Regions from separate parts of the Enterococcus sp. AAFC-DPL-5182 genome, predicted to be linked through region 1. Evidence: predicted binding sites of a transcription regulator. Region 1 holds the regulator's gene; each other region holds the start of a gene.
The links. The regulator NrdR, encoded in region 1, represses ribonucleotide reductase genes. The targets are predictions, from matches to a motif close to ACACNATATATNGTGT.
Positions count from the first base shown of each region.

Region 1 (4,532 bases):
AACCTAAAGAAGTCGAAAGGCTATATCATGCAATCATTGATGTTCTTGGACGTGCTGTTGAAGCCGGCGGAACAACAATTCGCAGTTATTTAAATGCACTGGGGGAAGCTGGGACTTTTCAAATCTCATTAAATGTCTATGGTCAGACGGAAAAACCTTGTCCAAGATGTGCAACACCAATTAAGAAAATAAAAGTCGCTCAACGAGGGACCCATTTTTGTCCGAAGTGCCAGACATTGAAAGCGAGGAATTGATCAATGGGAATGGTCTTAGGTTTGACTGGTGGAATCGCAACGGGGAAAAGTACGGTTGTTAACGTATTTAAAGGATTAGGATTTCCTGTGGTAGATGCCGATGTGATCGCTCGGGAAATTGTTGAAATAGGAACTCCGGCATTAACAAAAATAGCAATTACTTTTGGTTCAGAGGTATTATACTCAGATGGATCATTAGATCGAAAAAAACTTGGAGACATTGTTTTTTCAGATGAAAAAAAAAGAACACAATTAAATGAATTATTATCCCCATTTCTCAAAGAGGCTATTTTATCTCAGATTGCAGCCAAAAAAAATGAAGCTTCGCTGATTGTTGTGGATATACCTTTATTATACGAAGGTGGGTATGATGCGTTTGTTGACAAAGTAGCCGTTGTCTATGTACCTGAAAAAACTCAGATGATTCGTTTGATGAAACGAGATAATTTAACTGAAACTGAAGCGAATCAACGAGTAAATAGTCAATTGTCAATTGAAAAGAAAAAAGAAAAAGCTGATATAATATTTGATAATCAAAAAAGCATTCAAGAAACAGAAAAAATAGTGAAGGACTGGGTATTAGAAAATAATTTCTTATAGTATAACAAAGATGCATAATTGTTTTTTCGGAAATTTAAATTTTACGATGAATTGAAAAAAGTTTAGGATGTATAACTGCTGATTATACATCTTTTTTGTTTTTGATAAATTTCAACCTACTTTGAAGCTGTTTGTAAAATCTAATTTAAAATAACGATATTGTGTCGGTAAACATAATCGATATCTTGAAATCTGTATTCTCTTTTTTGAACAACAGAAATGTAAAAAACAAAAAGGGAATGGAGAATAGAAAGAAAAAAGAAGTAGCGTTAATTTAGGTGAATATGTTGGTCTGATAAGTATGATAAGTCATGAGGTAAAGATTAGGGGTGATGCGATTAAAGAATGGTTAATTTAACTAATTGAAAAAAATTCAACCGAGTTTAAATCAATCATAACTATGTATATTGACTAATTTTTATAATGAACGATTTTTCGTTTATTTTATAGGCTCCATTAACATTGAGTCCGTTTATTCCTTGTCATATCTTGCTATTCCCAGAAACGATTTAGCAAATCGAGATAAATGGATTGTGTTTCTTTACTTTCTATTTTATAGTTCATAGGCAATCGTTCTATTATCTCTAAATCGAGTTTGGAGCTATATGGCTCAGAAGAATATGGAGTGTGGAATGAGAGACAAAACAGAACTTTAACAAGAGAGTAGTTGAGCAAGACAAGACATTTAGCCTGTTATCTTACTCAGTTATTTTTTGAATCTAGAAAATTGTTATTAAATGAAATCTGAATAAACTAAAAAAAATGGTTAAGAAGTAACAGTTAATGTCTGGTTTCTGAAGCATTTCATGTTATAATATGGAGAGTAAATTAAAACGAAACTTTATAAATAGATAGCATAAGATAAAATGAGGTGAATATTATGCGTTGTCCAAGATGTCATCATAATAATTCCCGTGTAATTGATAGCCGTCAAGCAGATGATGGGCGTGCAATTCGTCGTCGTAGAGAATGCGAAAATTGTAATTACCGATTTACAACATTCGAGCGAATCGAAGCAGCTCCGCTACTTGTTATCAAGAAAAATGGTGATCGGGAAGAATTTAATAGAGAGAAAATTTTACGTGGGTTGATTCGGTCTGCGGAAAAACGTCCAGTGGCCATGGAACAAATGGAACAAATCGTTGATAATGTTGAAAACCGTGTTCGTAGTTTGGGTGAAAATGAAGTTTCAACTACTTTAGTTGGTGAGTATGTTATGGAAGATTTAGTCAATTTAGATGAAATTGCGTATATTCGATTCGCTAGTGTATATCGTCAATTTAAAGATATGAGTGTCTTCTTAAAAGAACTGCAAGGTATCGTGGATAAAGCAAAATCTTCAAATTCAGATACAACCAATGAATAAGGAGGTCTTTCTTTGAAAGACAGTTGGAAAGAAGTCCATCCTAAAAGTATTTTTCAAGTAGCCGTACCTTATCCATTATCCAATCAAGAACAAACGATATTGACGCTTTTATATCAACCGATTATTGGTGCCGAAGCGTTCAGTTTATATTTGACACTTTTATCGGAAGTGGAAGGGAAAGGTACTAGTGAATCACTTTTTCATGCTGATTTGATTACGATGATGGATATGAGTATAAAACAAATCGAAACAGCCCGAAAAAAGCTAGAAGGGATTGGACTGTTGTCGACTTTTGCAAAAAACGATTCTGAGTTAGGTGTGCATTTCATGTATCGTTTAAATCACCCTGAAACTGCTGAACGTTTTTTTAAAGATGAAGTTCTGTCGTTGACACTTTTGAATAGTGTGGGACAAAGAAAATTAGACAAATTATTTGAACGGTTTCAACCAACATTTGTAAACTTAACTGGTTATGCGGAAGTTTCAGTTGGATTTAAAGATGCTTATGTTTTCAAAGAGGAGCAAATTCTATCTCATAGTGAACAGTTAAGCAGAATGGAGCAATCTTTTATCGATCCACGCCCTGCACAAACAGTAAGTGCAGTTAATGAAAGTTTTGACTGGTCGTACTTTCTTCAAGGAATCGAAAAATTAGGAATTAAGCTGCCGGATAATAGTAATGGATTCAAAGAAGAAGTCTTTGTTTTTCACAATTTATTTGGAATCACTGAATTGGATATGATCGATTTTTGCTCTAAATCATTTGACTATTATACAAGCAAGATTGATATCAAAGACTTTGAAAGAGCGGTCTATCGAACTTATGACCCAGATAAAAAACAAAAAACTAGTGAGTTTCAAAAAAATGATTCTGTTGATTTATCTGCTGAAGATCAACAAACGTACCGTTATAATTCATTAAAAATGAACGGTTTTTCGACACAAGATATTCAAATGATCATGGATAGTGAAAAAAATTTCCCTCTAAATTATTTGGAAGCTTTAAAAAACGAACGCGGTGGGTACACAACGCCCCAAGAACGTTCGCTAGTCAAATATTTAGTGAGTAAATCTGGATTGCCTAACAGTGTGATCAATGTTTTAATCAATTACGTCTACAATATCCAAAAACAGCCTACACTGAAAGCTGATTACGTGAATCGAATTGCCAATGAATGGGCGCAAAGTGGTATTTTCTCACCAGAAAAGGCCATTGAACATGTACGTGAAATCGCTAAAAAAGGCAAGGAACAAAAACAAACAAGACAACGTTATGGTCAAAATAATCGGCCGATTCGTCAAGAGACGTTACCAGATTGGGTAGAAAACCCAGTAGAAGAACAAAAATTATCAAAAGAGGAACAAGCAAGGCTAGATAAAGAAATTCAAGATTTCTTGAGTAAAGGAGGTGGCAATTAATGGAAGATGTAGGGAAAGAAATGTCAAAAATCATTCAAAGCAGAGATATGAATGAGCGATACAATGAGCTAGTTGAGGTTGTATTGAAAGATACAGATGTCCAAACGTTTATTCAGGAAAATCGTGACCGATTAACAGATGATGATATTCGGAAGAGTTATTCAAAATTATATGAATTTGTTCAAGAAAAACGCAAGTATCAGTTGAATGACCCAACAATGATCGCCCCTGGATACGAACCTAAACTAACCTTAAATTTCCATTATATTGATGTCACCTACGTGCCGACAGAAGCGCTGATCGCTAAGCAAAAAGAAGACGAGATTCGTAAAAGAGTTCGTGCAATGGATATGCCAAAAGATGTACGAGAAGCAAGCTTAAGTAGATTTGATACAGCATCGCAAGGGCGTGCTCAAGCGATGGCAGAAACAATGAAATTTTTAAACGAGTATACGTCAAATCCAAAAGAATTTCACAAAGGGCTTTATTTACAAGGAACCTTTGGGGTTGGTAAATCCTTTTTGCTAGGTGCAATTGCTAACAGCTTAGCCGAACGTGGTTTTGTTACAACAATTGTTCATTTTCCAACTTTTACAGTCGAAATGAAACAGGCAATCGGTAAAGATATGGTCGGTCCTAAATTGGATGCAGTCAAAAAATCACCTGTTTTAATGATCGATGACCTTGGTGCAGAATCAATGACTTCTTGGATTCGAGATGACGTGCTAAGCGTTATTTTACAATATCGAATGCAAGAACAATTAGTGACATTTTTTTCTTCAAACCTTGATTTAAAAGACCTAGAAAAACATTTATCTGTGACGCAACGTGGTGAACAAGAGCCGTTGAAGGCCCGTCGAATCATGGAACGTATTCGTTATTTAGCGCAAGAG
Region 1 covers NZ_CM177101.1:1,612,114-1,616,645, forward strand. Annotated here, with positions in the region: gene mutM (DNA-formamidopyrimidine glycosylase) at 1-254, shown strand, start outside; gene coaE (dephospho-CoA kinase) at 258-854, shown strand; gene nrdR (transcriptional regulator NrdR) at 1,735-2,220, shown strand; gene AC4BB7_RS07415 (replication initiation and membrane attachment family protein) at 2,233-3,639, shown strand; gene dnaI (primosomal protein DnaI) at 3,639-4,532, shown strand, end outside.

Region 2 (4,532 bases), 490 kb from region 1:
ACATACACAATACGATTTGGTTTCGTTTCGATCAAGGTCTCTACTAAACTTGCTTCTAATCCTTTACGCGGTGGATCAACAATCACAACATCTGGTTTGATGTCATTTTCGATCATTCTTGGCAATGTTTCTTCAGCTAAACCTGCGGTAAAGGTTGCATTCGTAATATTGTTCAACTTCGCATTGCTCTCAGCATTCTTGACTGCTTCTTCAATAACTTCTACACCATAGACATGCTTAGCATCTTTAGCAAGGGTTAAGCCGATCGTACCGATTCCACAATAAGCATCTACAACGATTTCTTCACCAGTTAATGCTGCATATTCTTTAACTTTATTGTACATTACTTCTGTTTGTTGCGGATTTACTTGATAGAATGAACGTGACGAGATTTCAAATTTCAAATCAAAAATCGTATCAATCATTTTGTCTTCACCATGTAAAAGAATCGTTTCATCTCCAAAGATCACATTCGTCTTTTTCGAATTGACATTTTGAACAATGCTGACAACTTCCGGCAATGCTTCTAAAATATCAGGAATGATTTTACTTGTCGGGAATAATTTTGGTGTTCTCGTAATTAGAACAATCATCATTTCACCAGTATGGTAACCACGACGAACAACAATATGACGTAAGTTTCCAGTGTTATCTGATTCATTGTAAGGTTTGATACTGTAACGTCTCATGATATCACGGATTATGATAACTGCTTCATCGATTTTTGGATCTTGAATATAGAAATGTTCTAATGGAATTAGATCATGGCTATTTTTTCTGAAAAAACCAGTTTGTAATTTGTTATCGATTTTTCTTACTGGAATTTGAGCTTTATTGCGGTATCCCCATGGATTGTTCATACCTAATGTATCTAAAACAGGAACATCTGGCAATTTTGCAACACGTTGCATCACATTTTTTACTTGGTCGGTTTTAAACGTCAATTGAGCACCATACGCTAAATGCTGTAATGGACTAATCCCAACTTTAGTAAAATTGGCATCTTTGACTGGTACACGGTCTTCGCTTGATTTTAGAATCGTTACAACTTTTCCATAACCAAAACTTTTACCGACTTTCAGTACTTTGATTTCCATTTTTTCACCTGGTAAAGCATTTTCTATAAAAAGCGGGTAGCCATCAACTTTGGCAACACCCATTCCTTCATGTGTCAGATCAATAATATCAACTTCGATTGTTTCATTTTTGTTCACGGGAAAATTATTCATAAGTCGCTCCTTCTTTAATGCACTTCTCTCATTCTAATGAAAAAATGCTAGAAAAGCAATAGAGAGATTGTTTCTAGGCTAAAAGAAGTAAAAATTAATCTTTCTATTTAATCAATTTCCGCTAGTTTATTTTCAATCAACTGGATCACTTGTTTTTTTGCTTCTTCATTTTCAATAAAATCATACTTGTCACCATCGATTTGAATTTTGGGACTTTCGTTGTATTCTTCAAACCAATTTTCATAACGACGATTCAATTCTTTATAATAATCGTACAATGCTGGGTCTTGTTCCACTTGCTCATAAGGACGTCCTCGTCTTTGAATGCGCTCTAACATTTTAGGAAAAGATATTTTAATGTGTACTAGTAAATCTGGACGTTTTTTATTCGCTGCATAAGGTAATTCTTCCAGCATATTTTCTAATAAAGAATCGTACACTTTTACTTCTGTCTCATTCGCTCTGCCTAAATCCGCATTTAAATGAAATAATAACGAATCTTCATATATTGAGCGATCTAATACATTATTTTCATGCGAAAGTGCTTGCTTAATACTATCAAATCGTTTGTTCAAAAAGTAAATTTGTAATAGAAAGGCATATTTTTTTGGATCTGCATAAAATAAAGGCAAGACTTCATTGTCATCAACTGATTCATAAAATGCATCTGATCCTAAGTGCTCTGAAATAATTTCTGTTAAACTTGATTTTCCTGCTCCAATTGTTCCTGCTAAAACGATCACTGCCATCGAACTCCCTACCTATTAATGATTATTTTTTTTTATTTTTAACCAATGGATCATACCGTAAATAGAATTGATTGTATACATACAATACATAACGAACAACGCATAATCACCACCAGCATGCGTTCCTGCTCTAAACCATAATACTATAGAAAATAAATTTCCTAATAACCAAAAAACAAATTGTGACTGATATCTTTTGATCATCAACAACATGGCTGTTGCCGATACACTAAACGTTACGGCATCAAGCATTTGTTGAGCATCATTAACAAATCCCAAAATAAAATAAGCAACAACACCAATCCCAAGCCAAACTAGTCCTGCATATAGCCATTGAATACCTTTCAGTATTTTTACCTCTGTTACATTTCCAGATCCATCCGTACTAACTTTTAGCCAAGTATATAGACCTGTAATATCCATTACAATATAGAAGCTTTGAAGGAGAACCTCAGCGTAGACACGTGTTTTAAACCCAAAATATCCTATGATTACTGCGCTTATAAATCCGAATATATAATTGCTAGCCTTTCCTTGGGCAATTAAGTTAACACAGATAATACCTGATAAACCGCCCACTAATGTAATCCAACTAGATGGATTACAAACAAAAGCAAATAATTGTACAAAAATCATCATAAATAAAAAAAGATAATTCTTTCTTTGCCAACCTCTAAAATCATTTATAACAAAATTTGACCCCATATCAAACAAACCTTTCACTTACCATATTTATCATTTTCTGCAGAGATGACGACTTATCTAATTTACCTTTGATTCAATCATAAGTCAATGAGAACTCTTCTCAATTATTGATTATGAGACTTTTTTTATACAAGATATTGTGTTTTTTAATTTTCAGAATCTATATATTGTATATAGATTGTTTTTTCATTCTTCCATTCATCTAGAAGGAAACAAAAAAGTACCTAAGACAAACATGTCTTAGGTACTTTTTGTTGTTTTGAACAATCAACCAATTTTCCCATTATTATCAATGTCTTCATCAGTTAAACGTTCAACTTCTTTTACAAACTCTTTACTTGTTTCAAGATATTCATCTTCATCATCTGATTCACCATCATAATCATCCAAAACCGATCCCATAATCGCATTAGATGGAATCGCATCTGCATTGGCAAACATTTCAATATGCTGGTGCAAATTCGTGAATTCCATCGGTGCATCACCGCCATACTCACCATCCAAGTTGATCATCATACGGCTATTTGGTTCAAGTGTTTCAGCGTGTAAATGACTGGTTTTTGTATAGATCAAACGATTATCTTCTATATGTTTACCACCATTGAGCATTAATGCTGCTAAATGTAAAATCTCAAAAACATTGGCTGTTTTCACAATTATTAGAGAAAACTTGCCATCATCTAGCTTTGCATCAGGTGCAATCTTTTCAAAACCACCCACAGAATTAGTCAATCCTAAGAAAAACATCGAAGCATTACCTTCGTAAACACCTTCATCATATTCCATTCGCATTTTGATTGGTTTCACTCTTGGCAGCATTTCTGCTCCTTTTGCTAAATAAGCGAGATAACCAAAGATGCTCTTTAATTCTGAAGGAACTTCATAGGTCAGTTCAGTTAAATGACCACCAGCTGCAATATTGATGAAATAACTATCTTTTGCTTTACCAATGTCCATTTTGACTGTTTGATTTTTTTTGATGACTTCTGCTGCTTTAACGATATTATCTCTAGGAATTTTTAAGGCTCTTGCATAATCATTGGTTGTTCCAGCAGGAATGATCGCCATAGACGGTCGTTTATCTAAAGGAGCAATACCATTTACGACTTCATTGATCGTTCCGTCGCCACCTGCTGCAACAATTAAGTCGAAACCTAATTCTGCAACACGGCGCGCTTCATTTTTCGCGGAATTTTCTTCTGGAGTTGTAGCAAAAGCACTCGTTTCATATCCACATTCTTCCACTATGGAAAGAATATCAGCTAGATTTTTTTTGACTAGCTCTTTACCTGAGGTTGGATTATAAATCACTCTTGCTTTTTTCATACTCATCTGCTGCTTTCTAGCGTTTTGCCAATTCTTCTTGTAACAGTTTATTTACAACACCCGGGTTGGCTTGGCCTTTCGTTGCTTTCATGATTTGACCTACTAAAAAGCCAACAGCACGGTCTTTTCCGTTTTTAAAGTCATCTACAGATTGTTGGTTATTATCCAACACTTCATTGATGATTGGTAGTAATTGTGATGGATCTGATAGTTGAACTAAACCTTTTGCTTCAACAACTTCTTTGGCATCTCCACCATTTTCAATTAATTCTTTAAAAACTTTTTTAGCGATTTTAGAACTGATTGTACCATCTTCGATCAATGTGATCATACCTGCTAAGTTTTTAGGTGTTAATTTTGTATCTGGTAACTCGATTTTCTCACTATTCAAGTAAGCCGAAACTTCACCCATCAACCAGTTAGATACTTGTTTGGCATCTGCGCCTTCATTTAATGCAGCTTCAAAGAAATCGGACATTTCTTTTGTTAACGTTAGAACCATTGCATCGTATTCTGGTAAGCC
Region 2 covers NZ_CM177101.1:1,119,080-1,123,611, reverse strand. Annotated here, with positions in the region: gene rlmD (23S rRNA (uracil(1939)-C(5))-methyltransferase RlmD) at 1-1,229, opposite strand, end outside; gene AC4BB7_RS05155 (deoxynucleoside kinase) at 1,337-1,978, opposite strand; gene pnuC (nicotinamide riboside transporter PnuC) at 1,994-2,683, opposite strand; gene AC4BB7_RS05145 (diacylglycerol kinase) at 2,951-4,009, opposite strand; gene gatB (Asp-tRNA(Asn)/Glu-tRNA(Gln) amidotransferase subunit GatB) at 4,026-4,532, opposite strand, start outside.
Region 2: the regulator NrdR is predicted to act here: its motif matches at 2,811-2,826, upstream of pnuC (nicotinamide riboside transporter PnuC).

Region 3 (4,532 bases), 610 kb from region 1:
AATGTATTTCCACCTCTTTTTATATGAAGCTTTGTATTTCCCACTGCCAGCATATTTAAATTTCGATAATAATTGAATTTACTCTTACCAAATAAAAAGGCAATCAGATACATCGTGTATTTAAAAAATAAATATGTTCCTACGATACAAATAACCATAATTACCAGTGGCGCAATGAAAAAACCAGCAAAACCAAATCTCGTATGCATTAAAATAGTGCCGAAACGAATAACATTATACGATAAAAAGTACCCTGTGAAAATAAATAGAATGCCTAGAATACCTAAAAAAATCTTCAATATAGGTAGTTTCTTTGAATTCTCCATACTTTTCTCAATTGGCTTAAACAAATTTGTCACTTGATAGCGATATACTAACCAACTGCTTCGTAGTGAAACCATTAACAACATAAAAAGAAATGCTAGACTTGTTTGGATCATAGATGGAATCGAAACAAAAAACAGACTTTCTACTTGTAAAAACATTGCTTTTGCTAAAATCATAGAAAACAATTTAGAAAAAACAATGCCCAAAAGAATCCCCGTAACTAACGATAATGCCCCTAAGATCAGTGTTTCCACAAAAAACAAAAAAGATATCTGTCCTTTTCGCATACCAATTAAATGATACAGACCAATTTCTTTTCCCCTTTTTAATAAGAAGAAATGATTTGCTGCAAACATAAAACCTAAAATCATGATCACGACCAAAATGCCACCCAAATTCATCGCACCATTGATATGAACCTCTTGCCCAACTCTATTAGCTAATGTTCTGTTGTAGGTGATCGCACTAAAACAGTAGTAAACAACTACCGCAAAAGTCATACTGACAAAATAAACTAAGTAGTTGAGAAATTGACCTTTAAAATTTTTCCAAGACAAGTTAAAAATCATTGGCACGCCCACCTCCGCCAATCGTTGCCTGCATATCGATCACTCGGTTAAAGAATTCCTTTCTTGAGCCTTGACGAACGACTTCTGAAAAAATCACACCATCTTTGATAAATAAAATACGATTACAATAACTCGCAGTATAAGGATCATGGGTGACCATCATGATTGTTGCATCATCTTGTAAGTTCATATTGGTCATATATTGAAGCAACTCAGCCGCTGATTTTGAATCTAACGATCCAGTAGGTTCATCTGCAAAAATGATCTTAGGTTTGGTGATCAATGCTCGTGCTGCGGCTACACGTTGTTTTTGACCAACTGAAATCATATTTGGATAAGCGCTCAACAATTGATCGATTCCCAAAACGCTTGTAACATGGCTTAAACGCTGCTCCATCTCAACCAACGGTATCCGATCTACAGCTAAAGGCAGCAAGATATTATCTTTGACAGTCAGTGTATCCATTAAATTAAAGTTTTGAAAAATAAACCCTAATTTTTTTCGGCGAAAATCACTGATTTGATTATCTCGCATTTTCAAAATATCTTGACCATCGATTTGGACACTCCCAGTTGTTGGTAGTGCGATGGTTGATATTGTACTCAATAATGTTGACTTCCCCGCCCCACTTGGACCCATGATACCAACAAATTCGCCTTGTTCAACAGAAAAGGAAATATTATTTAAAACTTGTACTCGATTACTTCGGTAGCCATACAATTTACTTAAATGATTCACTTCTAAAATTTTTTTCATAGATTTCGCTCCAGTTTATTCATTGTCCTTATTCTACCAATATTTAGTGCAACTGAACATCGTTTCCTCTTACAATTAAGTAATAATAAAAATTTTTTTAGTAATAACTTATTTTTCTAAGTTAAATGTTGTGACAATTTCCACAAACCTTTTAGGGAGTTGTTTTCACTTTATTTTCATTTCTCATAAACACTATATGTAGTTACTACACAGGAATATAAATTAAATTTCACACTATATATAGTTGAAAGATTCAATGAATTGTTTTATGATAAGGAAGGAATAAATCTATGAGGAGATGGGTAGCAAATGATGGAGATAAAGCAAGCTAATAATGAAGTGAGTTCTACTAATTCCACCTTGAGCACGATGAAAATCGTCAAAAGAGATGGACGGTTGGTTGATTTTGATGATCAAAAAATTTATGATGCCTTGATCAAAGCTGAACAAAAAATCCGAGGTTCTTTGGATCCACTTGCTCATGAGCGCATCCAAGAAATCGTCGAACGAATTGATCAAGAAATTTCAGATCGCTTCTCAGATAATGTCAAAATTTATGAAATTCAAAATATCGTCGAACATATATTACTTACGAAAAATGAATATGAACTGGCAGAAGAATACATCAACTATCGCACACGTCGTGATTTTGAGCGTAGTAAAGCCACTGACATCAATTTCACAATTAGTAAATTGATCAACAAAGACCAGTCTGTGGTAAATGAGAATGCGAATAAAGATAGTGATGTTTTTAATACACAACGTGATTTGACTGCCGGCATTGTAGGTAAATCAATTGGTTTGAAAATGCTGCCTCCTCATGTTGCAAATGCACACCAAAAAGGCGACATCCATTATCATGATTTAGATTATCATCCATATACCCCAATGACAAACTGCTGTTTGATTGATTTTAAAGGGATGCTAAATAATGGATTCAAGATCGGCAATGCTGAAGTCGAATCACCTAAGTCGATTCAAACGGCTACAGCCCAAATTTCTCAAATCATAGCAAACGTAGCTTCTAGTCAATATGGTGGTTGTTCTGCTAACCGTGTGGATGAATTATTAGCTCCATTTGCTGAATTAAATTATCAAAAACATTTAGATGATGCCAGAGAATGGATCGATGGTTCTGCGCGCCAAGAAGAATATGCCAAAGCAAAAACACAAAAAGATATTTATGACGCTATGCAAAGCTTAGAATACGAAATCAATACATTGTTCACATCTAATGGACAAACACCATTCACTTCATTAGGTTTCGGATTAGGATTAAGCTGGTTTGAACGTGAGATTCAACGAGCGATTTTACAAATTAGAATCAATGGTTTAGGTAGTGAAAAAAGAACGGCGATTTTTCCTAAATTGATTTTTACTTTAAAACGCGGTGTAAACTTAAATGAAACTGATCCAAACTACGATGTAAAACAACTTGCATTGGAATGTGCGACAAAAAGAATGTATCCAGATATTTTAAATTATGATAAATTAGTTGATTTAACGGGAAGCTTTAAAGTACCAATGGGATGTCGTTCTTTCTTACAAGGATGGAAAGACGAACAAGGAGAAGAAATCAATGTTGGTCGTATGAACTTAGGCGTTGTTACTCTAAATCTCCCTAGAATTGCTATGGAAGCTCATGGTGATGTGGATAAGTTCTGGACACTTCTTGCTGAACGCTTAGAAATTATGAAAGATGCGTTAGTTTACCGAGTTGAACGCTGTAAAGAAGCAACACCTGCCAACGCACCGATTCTCTATATGTATGGAGCATTTGGTAAACGTTTAGCTAGAAAAGACTCTGTAAACGAATTATTTAAAAATAAACGTGCGACTATTTCGTTAGGATACATCGGCTTATATGAAGTCGCTTCTGCTTTTTATGGCGGCGAATGGGAGTCCGATCCAAAAGCCAAAGACTTTACGATCTCAATTTTGAAAGATTTAAAAGCACATGCAGATAAATGGGGCAATGATTACGGTTATCACTTTAGCGTTTATTCAACTCCAAGCGAAAGTTTAACGGATCGCTTCTGTCGCTTAGATACTGAAAAATTTGGTGTGATTGAAAATATCACAGATAAAGAATATTATACAAATAGTTTTCACTATGATGTACGTAAAAATCCAACACCGTTTGAAAAGCTAGATTTCGAAAAAGATTATCCACAATATTGCTCTGGTGGTTTCATCCATTACTGCGAATACCCAGTTTTACAACAAAACCCGAAAGCATTAGAATCCGTTTGGGATTATGCCTATGATCGGGTTGGTTATCTAGGAACCAATACACCAATCGATCATTGTTATGAATGTAACTTTGAAGGAGATTTCAATCCAACCGAACGCGGTTTTGAATGTCCACAATGCGGCAATCACGATCCTAAATCATGTGATGTTGTCAAACGTACCTGTGGCTATCTTGGCAATCCACAAGCAAGACCCATGGTTCATGGTCGACACAAAGAAATTTCGTCACGTGTAAAACATATGAAGTAACATGTAAACAGGAGACAGAATCGAGAAAACGATGCTCAATGCAGCACCTTGCAGGCATCGTTTTTAGTTGAAAGGATGACTAAAATTGAGAAATCCTAAACCACAAGAATGGTTAGCAGATGAGCTTAGTCAAAATTATATTGGTGATTATAAAGCCTTTAACTTTGTAGATGGTGAAGGCGTACGAAATAGCTTATACGTTAGTGGCTGTTTATTTGCTTGTGAAGGTTGCTTTAACCAAGCAGTTCAAAATTTCCGTTACGGTAAACCCTTTACCAAAGAATTAGAAGATAAAATCATCGAAGATCTATCTCATGATTATGTTCAGGGACTGACTTTATTAGGCGGAGAACCCTTTTTGAATACAGCCGTTTGTT
Region 3 covers NZ_CM177101.1:1,001,729-1,006,260, reverse strand. Annotated here, with positions in the region: gene AC4BB7_RS04655 (ABC transporter permease) at 1-896, opposite strand, end outside; gene AC4BB7_RS04650 (ABC transporter ATP-binding protein) at 886-1,653, opposite strand; gene nrdD (anaerobic ribonucleoside-triphosphate reductase) at 1,963-4,155, shown strand; gene nrdG (anaerobic ribonucleoside-triphosphate reductase activating protein) at 4,241-4,532, shown strand, end outside.
Region 3: the regulator NrdR is predicted to act here: its motif matches at 1,885-1,900, upstream of nrdD (anaerobic ribonucleoside-triphosphate reductase).